2 regions of the Vibrio algivorus genome follow, and region 1 is predicted to be linked to the other one. Evidence: riboswitches for the same ligand, from Rfam matches in the RefSeq annotation. Region 1 holds a riboswitch; the other holds the start of a gene.
What was found. A riboswitch is a leader RNA that binds a small molecule or an ion and turns the genes downstream of it on or off. The one in region 1 is predicted to bind lysine.
Positions count from the first base shown of each region.

Region 2: it holds a riboswitch for lysine, as region 1 does, so the genes downstream of both, lysC (lysine-sensitive aspartokinase 3) here and QQJ93_RS14390 (Na+/H+ antiporter NhaC family protein) in region 1, are expected to answer to the same signal.

Region 1 is NZ_BSPV01000009.1:443,525-452,427, reverse strand. Features, by position in the region: gene hisC (histidinol-phosphate transaminase) at 1-728, opposite strand, end outside; gene hisD (histidinol dehydrogenase) at 740-2,047, opposite strand; gene hisG (ATP phosphoribosyltransferase) at 2,053-2,949, opposite strand; His leader region at 2,995-3,122, opposite strand; gene QQJ93_RS14390 (Na+/H+ antiporter NhaC family protein) at 3,405-4,988, opposite strand; lysine riboswitch at 5,108-5,342, opposite strand; gene QQJ93_RS14385 (H-NS family histone-like protein) at 5,727-6,143, shown strand; gene QQJ93_RS14380 (inosine/guanosine kinase) at 6,523-7,827, opposite strand; gene QQJ93_RS14375 (DUF2057 family protein) at 7,996-8,634, opposite strand; gene QQJ93_RS14370 (porin) at 8,710-8,903, opposite strand, start outside.
Region 2 is NZ_BSPV01000006.1:321,907-330,809, forward strand. Features, by position in the region: gene QQJ93_RS10540 (PglL family O-oligosaccharyltransferase) at 1-701, shown strand, start outside; gene QQJ93_RS10545 (pyridoxal-phosphate-dependent aminotransferase family protein) at 1,006-2,127, opposite strand; lysine riboswitch at 2,464-2,640, shown strand; gene lysC (lysine-sensitive aspartokinase 3) at 2,775-4,124, shown strand; gene metH (methionine synthase) at 4,350-8,048, opposite strand; gene QQJ93_RS10560 (cation:proton antiporter) at 8,266-8,903, shown strand, end outside.

The sequences.
Region 1 (8,903 bases):
GGAATCGGTACAGGATACGGAGCAATCACTTTCAATAATACATTGATTAACTCTTCGTTAGCTAAGGTAAAACCACAACGTAATCCAGCAAGAGCAAAGGCTTTCGACATGGTTCGTAAAATGGCTAGGTTAGGATATTGTTCAAGTAAATCGACTGTTGAGGCTTCAGGGCAAAAATCAATATAGGCTTCATCCATCACCACAATGGCTTTGTCTTGTGTCATTTCCAACAACGCAACGATATCTTCTCGCTTGATCAGATTACCTGTTGGGTTATTTGGACTGCAGACAAATACCAACTTAACATTATCTAACTGCGCTTGAATAGCCGTTAAATCAAGCTGCCATTCTTGCGTTAAAGGTACGATTTTACGTTCAACACCTATCGTTTCTGCACTAATTGCATACATGCCATAAGTCGGTGGGCAATAAAGGATCGCATCTTGGTTCGGTTCGCAAAAAGCACGTATAAGTAACTCGATACCTTCATCAGCACCGCGAGAAGTTAAGACCTGCTCAGCTGACACTCCTGCATAGCTTGCGTAAGCTTCAATCAAGTCTTTAGGCTGGCACTCACTATAGCGATTTAAGCGAGTAAAATTGGTTTTGTATTCATTATCAAACGGTGACTCATTAGCATTTAACCAAACATCACCACTACCACCAATACGGCGAGCCGACAGGTATGGTGTTAAAGCTTGAACTTGTTTACGGGCTAACTTTTCCATGTTCTACCTGCCTATTGCTGATTCAACTGTTCGTTACAAATACTGTCGATACGGATCGTCACAGCACGTTTATGTGCATCTAGCCCTTCCGCTTCTGCCATAGTGACGACAGTTTGAGCTAAGCCTTTCAAACCCTCTTTGGATAACTCTTGCACTGTCATACGTTTTGAGAAGTCAGCTAAACCTAGGCTTGAATAGGTTCGAGTGTAACCATAAGTCGGTAATACGTGGTTAGTACCAGAGGCATAGTCCCCTACTGATTCAGGTGACCATTTACCAAGGAAAATTGAGCCTGCATTATCAAGTAAGGGCAATAATTCACGAGGGTTCTTCGTCTGAACAATCAAGTGCTCTGGGCCATAGAAGTTTGAAATCGACACGCATTGAGTCAAAGATTCAGTAATCACAATCAAACTTGAACCTAAAGCTTTCTTTGCAATATCGCTGCGAGATAAAGACTTAAGCTGTTGCTGTACAGCTTCTGCTACTTGATCAGCAATCATAGGTGATGGCGTTAATAGCACGACTTGTGAATCTGGGCCGTGTTCGGCTTGTGATAATAAATCCGCAGCCACAAAATCAGCATCAGCAGTTTCATCGGCAATCACTAATACTTCAGAAGGACCTGCTGGCATATCTATAGCAGCACCACGGAAATCATTGCTTACTTGACGTTTTGCTTCGGTCACAAAAGCATTACCTGGGCCAAAGATTTTATCTACTTTAGAAACTGTCTCAGTACCATAAGCCATTGCTGCAACCGCTTGAGCACCACCAACATTGTAGACTTCATCAATATTACACAATTTCGCTACATACAGAATTTCATCAGCAATCGGCGGTGGTGAACATAGCACCACCTTCCTACAGCCAGCAATTTGTGCAGGAACACCTAGCATCAATACCGTAGAAGGTAATGGCGCACTGCCACCCGGAATATATAAACCAACTTTGTTGATAGAACGAGTCACGAGTTCACACACTACGCCTGGTTGCGTTTCGACACTCAATGGCTGTGCTTTTTGCGCTTTGTGAAATACCGAAATGTTCTTGTGCGCTTGTTCTAGCGCTTGTTTCATTTCATCAGATAAGCGTGCTGCCGCTTGATCAATTTCTTGTTCCGATACACGAATAGAATCAGGCGTCGCTCTATCGAACTTAGCCGTTAACTCTTTGATTGCAGTATCGCCATCTTGTTTTACTTGATTTAATACATCAGAAACAATTGAGGTGATATTGGCACCATCGCTAATTGCTGGGCGCTCAAGTACTGCATTTTGTTGCTCTTCGCTTAATGATTGCCAAACGACGGTTTTCATATTACTTACTCCATCATTTTTTCAATTGGTAACACTAAGATCGAACTTGCACCAAGTTCTTTCAAGCCTTCCATGGTTTCCCAGAATAAGTTTTCTGTACTAACAAGGTGTACTGCAACACGATTTTTTTCTTGAGATAACGGCAGAACTGTAGGGTCTTCAGCACCCGGCAATAATTGTTTAATTTGCTCAAGCTTATCGGAAGGAGCATGTAGCATAATGTATTTTGATTCTTTCGCTTGAATCACACCCTGCATACGAGTGAGTAGTTTTTCAATCAAATTATCTTGCTCAGCTGAAAACTCACCGACACGTTGAATTAACGTCGCTTTCGAGCGGAAAATCACTTCAGCTTCTTTTAATCCATTGGCTTCTAAAGTCGCTCCGGTTGAAACCAAGTCTGCAATTGCATCTGCAAGTCCTGCACGAGGTGCAACTTCAACCGACCCGGTTAGCATACAAGTGCTGAAGTTAATGCCTTGCTCATCCATATAGCTTTTTAATAAGTGTGGATAAGTTGTCGCGATACGCTTACCCGCTAAATCTTGTGGGCCGTTGTAAGTTTCATCTTTATTAATGGCGATAGATAAACGGCAACCACCGAAATCTAGACGGCGTAGAGCTTTAAATTCACATGGTGAACCTTCAGCTTTACGATCTAGGCGTACTTCTTCTAATTCATTCTCACCGATAAAGCCAAGGTCAACCACCCCATCCATGATCAAGCCAGGAATGTCATCATCACGAACTAACAGCAAATCAATTGGCATATTTTCACTGTGTACTACTAGTCTTTCACCAGCAATATTAAATTTAACACCACACTTTTTAAGTAGAACTTGGCATTCTTTACTCAAGCGGCCTTTCTTTTGAATCGCAATTCTTAATCGTGAATTTGTCATATTTCTATCCCTGTGTTTTTGGTTTGTTATTTTTAACGTCCCTAAATGAAAAAACCCCCGGAGAGAAAACTCTTCCGAGGGTTTGAATCTTTTTACTGATTCACGTCCGGAAGAGGTATCTTCCGGATGCACACACTCACCCGCAAGATATAACAGGATGATGGTGATGATGAATGTTAATATTCAATGTGCGCATGTGTCTGTTTACTCAATCAGTTTCAATAACTTCACACTACCCAAGCTCGAATATTTTTTCAAGCCTTTATTTGAATTATTTTTCTCTACGTAAATTCTGCTTCTGAAGACATACCAATCACATTAATTAGATGGTCAGGAATTGCGTAGGAAAAGGCTTGATAGCGGAAATTTTCAATATCTTGAAGTTACTTGGGTATATACAAAAAGGCTGAGTTATTCTTTAACTCAGCCTTTGATATCTTAAATAAAATCAGAACTTAAATAATGGCTTTCTTCATTTTTGATTTAGAAATAACCGACATCACTGCACAGCAAACCACAAACGTCACACTTGCGGCAGCAAAGCCCATCAAAGAAGAATCTGTCATGCCTAAAACGATAAAACCTACAGATGAGACTATCGCGGTTGCCAATGCATAAGGTAACTGAGTAGATACATGATCAATATGGTTACAACAAGCACCTGTCGATGACAAAATTGTAGTATCTGAAATTGGAGAACAGTGGTCACCAAATACAGAACCAGCAAGTACTGCGCTCAACATAGGTAACATAAGCGCTAAATCTGTCGCACCCGCAAGATCGCCTGCAATTGGTAGCATGATGCCAAATGTGCCCCAAGACGTTCCGGTTGAAAATGCCATCAAACCAGAAAGTAAAAACAATAGTACCGGTAGCCAATGTACGTCAATATTACCTTCCACTAGTGTCGATAAATAAGCCCCAGTCCCCATATCTTTAATTACCGCACCGATAGCCCATGCAAAGGCTAAAATCAAAATCGCACCGAACATTGATTTAGCGCCAATCCATAAAGTAACTAACACATCTTTTGCTGGCATTTTTTGTTTTAATACTGTTCCTACAGCACAAATCAAACCAACTAACGCACCATAGAATAAAGACTGGCCAACATTAGTATTTTCAAACGCTTTCAATAAGCTAAATGCTTGGCCATCAGCGCTTAACGCATCTGCACCTGAACTAATCATGAAGTACACGGTCGCGACAATTAAAGCAACAATTGGAAGAATGAGGTTAGAAACCGTCCCTTCTTTACTTTCTTTAATTTCTGACTCTTCTGTTAAATCTGGTGCATTCTCGTCACGATCATCCGTTTTACCTTGACCTGCAGCAATCTCATGCCTACGCATAGGGCCAACATTAAGATCAAACCAGATCATGGCAAATACCATTAATAAAGCAAAAATCGCATAGTAGTTCATCGGGACTAAACGCATATATGCGCCTAAAGCCGAATATTCTGTAATACCATGTGAAATTAAAATACCGCTGACTACTGTCATGATATAAGCACCCCAGCTAGACGCTGGCATAATCACACACATAGGTGCAGCAGTAGAATCGAGAATGTAAGCTAGCTTCGAACGAGAAACTTGAAAGCGATCAGTCACAGGGCGAGAAATTGCGCCAACCGCTAAGCTATTGAAGTAATCATCAATGAAGATAAATACCCCTAACCAAGCAGCAAGAAATTGTGCCCCTCTTTTGCTTTTAATGCGCTTTTGTGCCCATTCAGCAAAAGCATAAGTACCACCTGAAAGCGTTAACAAGGCTGTCATCATGCCAAGAAGAACCAGGAAAAGTAGGATAAAAAGGCTATCCCAGTTCAATCCACCATCACTCACAAATACACCAACTACGGTAGAGCTGGTATAGCTTAATGCACCTGATAACGAAAAATCAGCTAACAAAAATGCACCAAGCAAAATACCAAAACCAAGTGATAAAAGAACACGTCGGGTCAGAATGGCCATCGTTAAGGCAATTGCCGGAGGCAGCAACGATGCGGCGGAAGAAGTAAAATCGATTAAGTTCATGATCAAAAAAACCAAAATAGGTTAGAGATCTACTGCAGAAAGGATATTGTTGAAGAGTATAGTCGTAAAACAATAAATCATCTTGTTGATAAACGTTGAAAGTCAAATCACTTTCATGTGTCTACAGTAGCGCTCCATAGTAACAAAACACAGCATGCAATCTTTAAGATTAGCACTCTGCAAACTATGGCAGTGTTACACTTATTAAATGCAACCCCAGCAAGTGGCTCTGATACGCCTAACTAATCAAAACGCACTGATTAGCTCTTACTTCGGCAATATTTCCTTTCATACGCTCTCAAAGGCATCACCCTAAAACGTATTACTAATAAATATTGCGCCTCTACATCAGACTAAAACATTCACCTTACAAATGACCATTTTTCAGGACATTTACAAAGGGTTCTAGCAAGATTCGGCTCATTGTAATGATCAAAAATCAAATGGCAAGACAAAAGTCGAACATTTCCATGTCGACCAAAAAACAACCAGTAAACTTAATTGTAGCGATTAAATGAAATATTAAATCAAAAGCTAAATTAACAATATTATTTGTAATAGTATATATCTCAGTTATTTGAGTATAAATATTAAATGGGCTTCAAATTTCTTTGTTTAGACAAATATATTTTTTGACTAAAAAAGATAAGCTATATAAAATTAGTTTAACTTTATCTAGAAAGGATATTTATTTTAGATAAAACTTAATTCAGCAATTCTACTGTATAGGATCCAAACATGTCAGAAATCAAAAAATCAGCGTTACTAAATATTCGTAGTCTTCGTGCTTTCACTCGTGACGAATTTACCCTAGCGGAAGTAGAAGAATTACTAGAAAAACTGACTACTGTTGTAGCAGAAAGAAAAGAAGCTGAAGAAAAAGAATTAGCTGAACAAGCAGAACGTGAAGCTAAATTAGCCGAGTACGCGGCAATGATTGCAAAAGACGGCATTGATTTAGAAGATCTTATCTCAGCAATGAGCGGCAGTGAATCAAAATCTAAATCACGTAAAAAACGTCAGCCACGCCCTGCAAAATATGAATATACTTTAAATGGTGAGCGTAAGACTTGGACAGGCCAAGGTCGTACGCCTTCTGCAATTCAAGAAGCTCTTGATGCAGGTAAATCAATTGATGATTTCCTAATCAAATAATAATTTAATTATTAACAACAAAGGGAGCATTTAGCTCCCTTTTTTATTCGCCTCTTTCTATACCCAATTTCTGGTCATCTAATTCATTGATACCCAAGTGACTTCAAGATGCAGAATTCAGAGCTGTCATCCAAGTCTTTAAACAAGAAAGATTCGTACAGGAATGTAATTACCTTTCGAACGAATATGACGCAGCCTTTCTATTATAAAAAAGAAGAGGCTTGGATGAAGCTCCCGAAGGGCAAGCTAAAACAAGCTTTATGCTGCGTTAAATTAAATAGAGATAGAATAGCTATGATCATATTCAATTTGCCTTGCCTAAAACTTGTTTTAATCTTGCTGAAACTCGCATCTTGAAGTTACTTGGGTATAGTTGGTATTATCTTTCCCAGTATGCTTCTTCCAAGCTATCTTCTTTCTCTGGTAAGCCTCGAGATAAACGTGGCGAATGTTGTGCTAATACTTCATAACTTACGCGATTAGCATACTTGCATACTTGGGAAAAAGATGAATAAGTCAAAAATGGATATTCATGTTTACTTGAATTAGGGATATTTTCTTTATGATATTTATTAGCCGCCATATCATGCAATATCGCAGATAATGCCGCATCACCGGCTCCATTAGTATTCTTAATTTTCTCAGGACCGCCCATATAAGGTGCAATATGAGAGTACACTTTAATTGGATATTTACATTGAGAACGAATCGTTGGGCGACTAAATTCATACTGATTAAATTCAGCAATCGAGCCAGGTAATAAAGGCAAACTTGTTGATCGCTTTGCTTCTTCTTCGGTATAGCCAGCCATATATAATCCAACAGGGCCTGCAGTACATAATACTAAATCAACCCAATCTAGCGCTTTATTTGAGGCTAATAAAGGGTCATGTTCTCCAGTTAAAGCTTCAGCTTCTTCTTCATTCATTGCTAAAACAGAAACATTCTGCTCAACAAAATTACGCCAGTATTCAGGATCATCTTGAATCACATATTTAGTTCCTAGAGTAAGAACCACTGGAACATCATATTTTTTTGCGTATTCAATCGCTTTCATTGTTGCATCAGGCATAGGATCACCCGCTTTACAACGTACCAAATAGGCAGTTAATACTAAGGCTGAAGCATTTTCAAAAATATGCTCAGGGATACTGGTTGGTAATAACTGGTTCATTTTTCCTTCATTAATTGCAAAGGTTCGCTCACCGTTCTCACTAATTAATGCAAAACAACGACCAATTGGGCCTTCTACGCCTTGTAGATAATTTAAATCCATACGGCTAGAAGTATTACAAAGGTAGCGATATCCATAACTGCCAATTTTAATACTATTACTCATCACACCTAATAAGGTTGATTTATCATCAGCTAGTACGGAGTAATTATGTAATGTATTCCCTATTGTTCCACCTGCAAATTCATCAGTAACGAGATCATATTCCTTTAATTCGTTATATAATGCTTCTGCTTTTTCATCATCAATAACTAAGGAGTGCCCTTTGCTCAATTGATATTTTTCGATGAACTCATCACTTACTTTCGCCTCTATATCAACCAAAGTTTGATCAATACCGATAATATGAGTACGAGACATTCGCTTACTTTCTTGAGCTTGACTGACAAGCGGATCACGAGCATCAACAGGGAAATAGTGTTTAGATTTACGTTGGCCGGGGAATTTCATAGAGATTATGTAGGTTATGAACAGGAATTTGAATTGTAGCCATCAAATTAGATTGCAGCAATATGACACCGAATAGCAACCGTTTGCCCATAAAATAAAGTACTACACAGAGCTTTCAATGAAAAAAAGCGACACACTGACCGCTTCTTTCATCATCTATTTTGGTTATTATTTTTGGTCAATTAACCAAATTTGAAAATCTTTTCGTTCTTGCTCATTTGCTTTCAAGTACCAAGCTTTCAATTGAGAGATATTTTCACTATCGGGCTTAGTTTGAGTATTCATTGGTAAACTCTTTGCTACCACAGATCCTGTAGTTATCGCTGCAACACCACCTCGCATGTTGTAATCCATCACATCTTCAATAAAGTTGCGGCCAAGCTGAACGCCTGTCGTTGATAACGGCTCTTTTTTAACATCAATAGCGTTATCCTGAGTATCGACTAAAGACCATTCAAAATCATTAATTTCATTACGAGCTTGGTTCAAATCTCGATACTCTGGCAATACAAATGTCAATTCATCATCTTGAGCCGTAAACTTCGCAACGATAACATCACTGTATACTCGACGTAAGGTATCATTTTCCATTACACCGGGTTGAAACTTAAATACAATTTGGTTTTCACCATCAGGCAAAATTAAAGTATCAGTTCCAAACAAGCCGCCCTTTTCAACTTTAGGTTTGAGAGAATTAACGACCAGTAGGTTAACACTATCTGGAATTGGGATTTGAACTTCAGCATGGACCAATTGACTCGCTAATAATGCAATGCAGCCTACTGCAGAGAAAAACTTCTTACTCATATACATCCCTTATTTAAAAAATAAAAAAGCCCGGTAAAAACCGAGCTTTGATATTAGCATAACTTTAATCTTTGATTACCAGTAAACGCGAGCACCAAGGCCGAAGTTTGTTTCGCTATCTGCTGTTGTAGGCCCAACAAGGTTATCATTTTCATCAACAAAACCTAATGTCGCACCGTCAGCATAACCAACTTCCGCAAATACACGAGCCCAGCTAGCAAACTTGTATTCAACACCAACAAAGGCATTGTTACCATCTTCATCACCGT
Region 2 (8,903 bases), on a different contig from region 1:
GCATCATATCGGTACTTGGTTTGTTGATGGCTGCCTTGATGGTATTTCGTAAAGTGCGCAAGTCACAATCTGGAACTCGTTTGGCATTAATCGCTTTATTTTTCCCAATCGTATTACATACCCAACTTGAATATCCGTTTTATCACTCTGCGGTCCATTGGATCATCTTTGTAATACTCATCTACTGGGTCGATCAGTTAACCTCTCAATATAAGGTGGTGAGTTTTAGCAAAATAACAAAAAGTTTATTGAGTGTATTTTCATTAATCATCCCGATCATTACTGCATTTTTTATGCTCACCGCACTGCATACAAACTATGTTCTCAGTCGGTTTGAATATACCAGACCAATTAATCCAGATTTATTAAACCAAGTGACCAACCCTAGTGTTTGGAAAGATAGGTTTGATTGGGACGTTTACAGCACCCAACTCAACATTGGTTTGCATCTTGATAATCCAGAATACATTCAACCTTATATTGATTGGGCAACTCAAGTCATCAAGCGCAAACCAAGAGCTGCTTTTTATTCAAAATTAATCGTAGCCTACCAAGGGATTGGCGATAACAGAAAAGCGGAAGAAATCCGCAAGGAAGCAAGTTTCTTATTCCCCGCACAAGATTTTTCGAAGATTCGTTATATTCCGCCGGAAGAAAGAGTTTCAAAGGCAGAGGCAGCATCAGAGGCTAAAGCACAATAGGTTTCTAGTTCCTAGAGAAACACTCTGAAGCCCATACAATATAAAAATGGACAATGAACGAAGTATTTCCCTTCGCTCGTTGTCCAAGTCTATTAGTTGATAGGAAAAATTGTCATCCTGAAAAGCGACGTAGGAGCGCAGTTCAGGATCTCCAAGTACCATTAGGAGATTCCAAACAGTTCGTTCCTCACTTTTGGAATGACGTTGTTAAATTTACCTCTCTTGTGAAACTAACAGAAAAGCGCCCGAACAATGAAAAAGCTCTTCCTAGAAACTAGGGACGAGCAACCTAGCCCCCCTATTCTCATTTCCCTATAGTCTCTTGTAACGCCTTCAAACATAACGCAACATTTTCATTTTTGGCACTATATCCCATCAAGCCGATACGCCATACCTTACCTGCTAATGCTCCTAAACCTCCGCCGACTTCAAGGTTATATTCTTCAAGTAAATGTTGACGAGTTTTGGCATCATCGACACCTTCAGGTAGATAGACAGAATTCAATTGCGGCAAACGACACTCTTCATCAACCACATACTTAAAGCCTAACTCTTCAAGACCTTGTTTTAGTTTCTGATGCATATCAGCATGACGTTGCCAGGCATTTTCTAGCCCTTCGTTATACAAGCCAAGCAAAGCTTCATGTAATGCATATAAACTATTCACTGGCGCTGTATGGTGATAACTACGTTTACCTTCGCCACTCCAATAACCAAGTACTAGACTTTGATCTAAAAACCAACTTTGAACCGGTGTCGTTCTCGCTTGGATCTTAGCAATCGCTTTAGGTGAAAAAGTTACTGGCGATAAACCTGGTACACACGATAGGCATTTTTGACTACCTGAATACACCGCATCTAACTGCCACTCATCAACTTTAAGTGGTACACCACCAAGTGACGTTACTGCATCAACAATCGTCAATGCATCATATTGTTTAGCGATTTTCGATAGTGCTTGTGCATCACTTAATGCACCGGTTGATGTTTCAGCATGAACAAAAGCCAGAATTTTAACATCTGAGTTTTCCGCAAAAGCGGCTGCTACTTTATCGACACTAACTGGTTTGCCCCATTCATCATCCACCAGTACCACTTCTGCCCCACTACGAATCGCATTTTCACGCATACGTTCGCCAAACACACCATTACGGCAAATCATCACTTTATCACCGGGTTCGATAAGATTAACAAAGCACGCTTCCATACCAGCACTACCGGGCGCTGAAACCGGAATAGTAAAATCATTTTCGGTTTGAAAAGCATATTTCAGGAGTGTTTTTACTTCATCCATCATACCGATAAACAGTGGATCTAAGTGGCCGACAGTAGGACGACTTAAAGCTTGCAAAACATCCGATGAAATATCAGAAGGACCTGGGCCCATCAAAATACGGCGAGGTGGGAAAAAGCGCTGAATTGTCATAATAATCCTTAATGGTGTATTCCATATTTATCATTCGCTCGGTGATGCATTTACTTCAGCTTTTGGGTGGCCTAGCAAAATAACATCGGCGAAATTAGTGTGCTATATAAGATAAATTATCACGCTCTGATGGCCCCCTCATCGGCAGCAAACAAAACTGTGAACTTTGTATACAGTTTTAATTTTTATTGTCTACAAATCAAGTTTAAAAATTTCTTCATATAACGTTTTCAATGATTGACTTTTCTAATGCAACAACGTTCAATGGATACCCTAGTAACCTTAAGGTACGCTTTGAGGTCACTTAAATATAGCTTTCAGCCATAGGATAATGGTTGAAAAGGAAGAGGAGCGTAACCCAGGCAGATGACCAGTGGATCCCGAGATCCTAAACTAGTCATTCAGGGGGAGTTACGCCGAGATGGGTAAATGCTCGGAAATTTATCGCATCGGTTGTTCAGGTTGAATCCTGGCAACTGTCATCATTAAATATGATGAAGAGCTTCTAAGATTTACATGATCACGATTCAAGTGATTCACTTCTATGTATTTCCCCCGCTCTAAGAAATCTCTCTTCAACATTGGACGTTCGTTTATTGATTGTTGATATCAATAAGCATTATTTGAGAATTATGGGAGACAATGCCGTGAGCGCATTTAACGTAGCAAAGTTTGGTGGCACCAGTGTGGCAAATTTCGAAGCCATGAGTCGTTGTGCCGCTATTATTGAAGATAATCCATCCACTAAACTAGTTGTTAGTAGTGCCTGTTCTGGCGTGACAAATTTATTAGTAGAGTTAGCACTTGGGGTGCAAAATTCCGATGATCGTGTTGCGACAGTCGAAAAAATTCGTTCTATTCATTACAGCATCATCGAACAATTTTCCGAGCAAGAAAAAACCAGACATGCGATCGATACCATTTTAACGACGCTTTCTAGCATGGCTGAAGCTGCTTCTTTCCAATCGAGCGATAAACTCACCGATCATATCGTGGCGTGTGGCGAATTAATGTCGACTCATATTTTGACTCAGTTGATGGTAGAGCGCGGCATTAACGCGGTTCGATTTGATATTCGTGAAGTATTACGTACCAATTCTGATCACGGTAAAGCTGAGCCAGTTATTGCCGATATTTCTGCTCTAGCACAACAAAAACTCACTACGCTTTGCCAACAGCATGTTGTTATTACACAAGGCTTTATTGGTAGTGATGCTGATGGTAATACCACTACGCTTGGTCGTGGTGGTAGTGATTATAGTGCAGCATTAATTGCTGAGGCGGTTAAAGCTTCAGGCTTAGAGATTTGGACTGATGTTCCAGGGATCTACACCACAGATCCTCGCATTGCTCCAAAAGCGACACCAATTCCGGAAATTAGCTTTAGTGAGGCCTCTGAAATGGCCAACTTCGGGGCGAAAATTTTGCACCCTTCGACTCTACTTCCTGCGCTTCGCCACCAGATCCCAGTATTTGTAGGATCTTCTCGTGAGCCAGAAAAAGGTGGTACTTGGATCCGCAAGCAAGTAGAAAGTGCTCCATTATTCCGTGCACTGGCGTTACGTAACAACCAAACCATGGTGACATTACGTAGCCCTGATATGTTCCAAACGTATGGATTCTTAGCTCAAGTATTCAATATCTTAGCTAAATACCAGATCTCGGTAGATTTGATCACCACTTCAGAAGTGAGTGTGTCGTTGACACTCGATCAAACCAATACGTCTGGTCAAGCACCTGAACTGCCTGCCGATGTACGCGCAGAATTAGAGCAATTATGCCTAGTTGAGGTGGAATATAACCTAAGTCTAGTAGCATTAATCGGTAATAAGATGAGTGCTAAAAAAGGCTACGCTAAACAAGTCTTCAGCGCGCTAGAAGATTTCAATTTACGTATGATTTGTTACGGTGCTAGTCCACATAATTTGTGTTTCTTGGTAGGGGAAGCGGAAGCGAAAACTGCCGTGGAAGTATTGCATCGGGAGTTGTTTGAATAAAGGTAGCTAGGTTTCTAGTCCCTAGTACCTAGAAAAAGAAGCTCGAGGAAACTACTTTAACTTCTTTATTCAGTAAATAAAATTTCAAATATTCAGAAAGATTAAAGGCGATAACTGATGATAGGTTATCGCCTTTGTTTTAGCTTAAAAGGTGGTTAAGTATAGAGAAAAACTCGCAGCACCTCCGCCTAGGGACTAGGAACCAGGAACCGCTCTTCCCTATAATCAACTCAAATTCGGCCCTAGCCATTTCTCCATTTCCACTTCATCCCAACCTTTACGTTGTGCATACTCTTCCGCTTGATCTTGTTGGATCTGGGCAATCGCAAAATAGCGAGAATCAGGGTGAGAGAAATACCAGCCTGATACTGAAGCGCCCGGCCACATTGCATAACTGGTAGTTAAAGACATGCCGATGGTTTCTTCAACCTTGAGAAGCTCCCACAAACTGCCTTTTTCAGTATGTTCAGGGCAAGCTGGGTAACCGGGTGCAGGGCGGATACCTTGGTACTTTTCACGAATCAGATCATTATTGGTTAAGTTCTCATCCGCAGCATAGCCCCAAATATCTTTACGTACTTGTTCATGCATATATTCAGCAAATGCTTCGGCTAAACGGTCAGCCACCGCTTGAATCATAATGGCATTAAAGTCATCACCTTGCGCTTTATAAGCATCCGCTAATTCACGTTCACCAATACCACCAGTAACCGCAAAACCACCAATCCAATCAGATTTACCACTATCTTTTGGCGCAATGTAATCCGATAAACAGTAGTTCGGGCCTTTTGGTTTCTCCGTTTGCTGGCGTAAGTTATGCAGCACTTTAATCACTTGTGTGCGAGTTTCATCCGCATACACTTCAATATCATCCCCAACACTATTAGCAGGGAACATGCCACACATACCGCTCGCTTTAAGAATGCCATCTTGCTCTATTTGATCTAAGAAAACATTAGCGTCATCGAATAAGCGCTTAGCCTCTTCACCAACTTCTTCATGCTCAAAAATAGATGGGTATTTACCCATTAATCCCCAAGTTAAGAAGAACGGCGTCCAATCGATATATTGACGTAAAATTGCCGTATCAATATGCTCAAACACATGCACGCCCGGTTTAACTGGTGCTGGTGGGGTATAGCTTTGCCAGTCAATATTCACCTTGTTGGCACGTGCCTGCTCTAGTGTTACAGGCTTAGTGCGAGGACGCTTACGCGCATGCTGATCACGCACTCGATCATAGTCTAGATCAAGTTTCTCAACAAATGCTGGACGTAAAGAGTCAGAGAGTAATGCCGAACATACTCCAACCGCTCGAGAAGCATTGTTCACATACACAACAGGTTGAGAGTAATTTTGTTCAATTTTCACCGCGGTGTGAGCTTTTGAGGTAGTTGCCCCACCAATCAATAAAGGCAAGTCAAAACCTTGGCGCTCCATCTCTTTCGCCACATGCACCATTTCATCGAGTGATGGAGTGATCAGGCCAGATAGACCAATAATATCGACATTTTCTTCTTTGGCGACTTTCAAAATAGTCTCGGTTGGCACCATAACACCAAGATCGATGATCTCGTAATTATTACATTGCAACACAACCCCAACGATGTTCTTACCAATGTCGTGAACGTCGCCTTTTACTGTTGCCAATAAAATTTTACCATTGGTTTGCCCGACTTGCTTTTCAGCGTTGATGTAAGGTTCTAAGTAGGCCACCGCTTGCTTCATCACGCGCGCCGATTTCACAACTTGAGGAAGGAACATTTTACCTTCACCAAACAAGTCACCGACGACGTTCATGCCATCCATCAGTGGGCCTTCAATCACCTCAAGAGGTTTGGCAGCTTTAGCTCGGGCTTCTTCAGTATCTTCAACAATAAATTCGGTAATGCCTTTGACTAAGGCATGCTCAAGACGCTTTTCGACTTCCCAAGTTCGCCATTCCAATAAAGCAGGATCTTCCGCTTTACCAACTCCGTTTGAACGGTACTGTTCAGCCAATTCTAGTAAATTTTCGGTCGCATCGGCATGACGGTTAAGCACCACATCTTCAACCGCATCACGCAGCTTTTCCGGTACGTTATCGTAAATTTCTAATTGCCCTGCGTTAACGATCCCCATATCCATACCACGTTTAAAACAGTGGTATAGGAATACCGCATGGATTGCTTCACGTACGTAGTTATTGCCGCGGAATGAGAACGAAACGTTAGATACGCCTCCAGAAATCATCGCGTAAGGCAGATCACGCTTAATATCGCCCACTGCTTCAATAAAATCGACCGCATAGTTATTGTGTTCATCAATACCGGTGGCAATGGCAAAAATATTAGGGTCGAAAATAACATCTTCTGGCGGGAAACCCACTTCATCAACCAGAATACGATAGGCCTTGGTACAAATTTCGGTTTTACGTTCACGAGTATCCGCTTGGCCAACTTCATCAAATGCCATTACGATAACTGCCGCGCCATAGCGACGGATCAATTTGGCTTGCTCAATAAAGTTCTCAACACCTTCTTTCATCGAGATAGAGTTGACGATGCCTTTACCTTGTACGCACTTTAAGCCGGCTTCAATGACGTCCCATTTAGAAGAGTCGACCATGATAGGAACTTTCGATATTTCTGGCTCAGAGGCACATAAATTCAAGAAGCGTTCCATGCAAGCTTTAGCATCGAGCATCCCTTCATCCATATTGATATCGATGATTTGAGCGCCATTGGCTACTTGTTCGCGAGCCACATCAAGCGCTTCATCATATTGCTCTTCAACAATCAGACGCTTGAACTTAGCGGAACCCGTTACGTTAGTACGCTCGCCGACGTTCACAAACAACGAATCTTTATCTATGGTAAGTGGCTCTAAGCCCGATAGGCGGCAAGCTTTTGGTAATTCAGGCAATGCGCGAGGTTTTACCCCTTCAACAACACGTGCCATCTGACGAATATGCTCAGGTGTAGTACCACAGCAGCCACCAACCATATTTAGAAAACCACTTTCAGCCCATTCTTGAATATGCTTCGCCATTTCACGCGGTTCAAGATCATATTCACCGAAAGCATTAGGTAAACCGGCATTAGGGTGAGCGGATACATGGCTTTCTGAAATACGCGATAGTTCTTCAACGTATTGACGTAGTTCATTAGGCCCTAGTGCACAGTTGAGGCCAAATGACAATGGTTCAACATGGCGCAATGCGTTATAAAATGCTTCGGTCGTTTGCCCTGAAAGCGTACGACCAGAGGCATCTGTAATCGTGCCTGAAATCATCACCGGTAGTTTGAAGCCAAGCTCATCAAATACGCTTAATACCGCGAATGCACAAGCCTTTGCGTTTAAGGTATCAAAGATGGTTTCAATCATGATGATGTCCGCACCACCATTGATAAGCGCGCGGGTAGATTCAGAGTAAGCAATCACTAACTCATCAAAACTGACATTACGAAAACCTGGATCATTTACATCGGGAGAAATTGAGCAAGTACGATTGGTTGGCCCTAGTACACCTGCAACAAAGCGAGGCTTATCTGGTGTTTTTGCTGTCCATTCATCAGCCGCTTCACGAGCAAGTTTCGCCGCGGCAAAGTTTATCTCTGCACTTAAGCTTTCCATGTCGTAATCAGCCATCGCAATGGTAGTGGCATTGAAGGTATTGGTTTCTAGAATATCGGCACCAGCCGCTAAGTAGTCACTGTGTATTTTTTTTATTAACTGCGGTTGCGTTAAAACCAATAAGTCGTTATTACCTTTAAGATCACTATGCCAATCCGCAAAGCGCTCTCCTCGATAGTCATTCTCTTGTAATTGATGAGACTGGATCATGGTTCCCATGCCACCATCAATCAATAAAATGCGAGATTTTAATAACGTTTGAATTTGATGTTTTACTTCACTGTAATGAGAATTTGTACTTCCAGCCACGATACAACCTCTTTCCTTGATTCGTTAAGACATCCTAACATGCTTTATTTGCAATGGAAATCTAGACGTCTAAAATGAAATTTAAATCTCTAATATATCCTTTTTAACATGATTTTTATCTGCTTTACTCTAATCTTGTTAAAAATGTATTGATATTTATCAGTAAGCACACGAAAATTGCGGAATTACAATTTGTTACATTAGCCAAGGTTAAACTATGTCGGTCTATAATACCCTCTGCTTCCTATCGTTTGCTGCGATGGTGATTGCATTGATTAACAGTAAGTTTGGTCGCCTGCAAACGACTATTGCTATTACAGCGGGCTCAATGATGCTCTCGCTACTTATTATTATTGCCGGCCATAGTGGCTGGTTTAACCTTATCGACATCGCTTCAAAAACGATGACGGAAATTAACTTTGAAAGCTTCTTACTCAATGGGGTGCTTGGCTTCTTGTTATTTGCCGGTGGTTTAGGCATCAAGTTACCGCATTTTGCTGATCAAAAATGGGAGATCGCCATCCTTGCATTTGGTGGCACCCTATTTTCTACTTTCTTTATCGGTTTCAGTTTATATGCAATCTGCGATGCGATTAACATTCATATTGATTTAATCTACTGCATTCTGTTTGGTGCACTTATCTCACCAACCGATCCAATTGCGGTACTGGCAATTGTTAAGAAACTCCAAGCGCCACAACGCATCTCAACTCAAATTGAAGGTGAATCGCTATTCAATGATGGTATTGGCTTAGTTATTTTTGTCACTATCTTTACCGTCGCATTTAGTGGCCAAGCCCCTACTCCTGGTGGCGTGCTGACATTATTCTTACAAGAAGCAGTTGGCGGCATCGC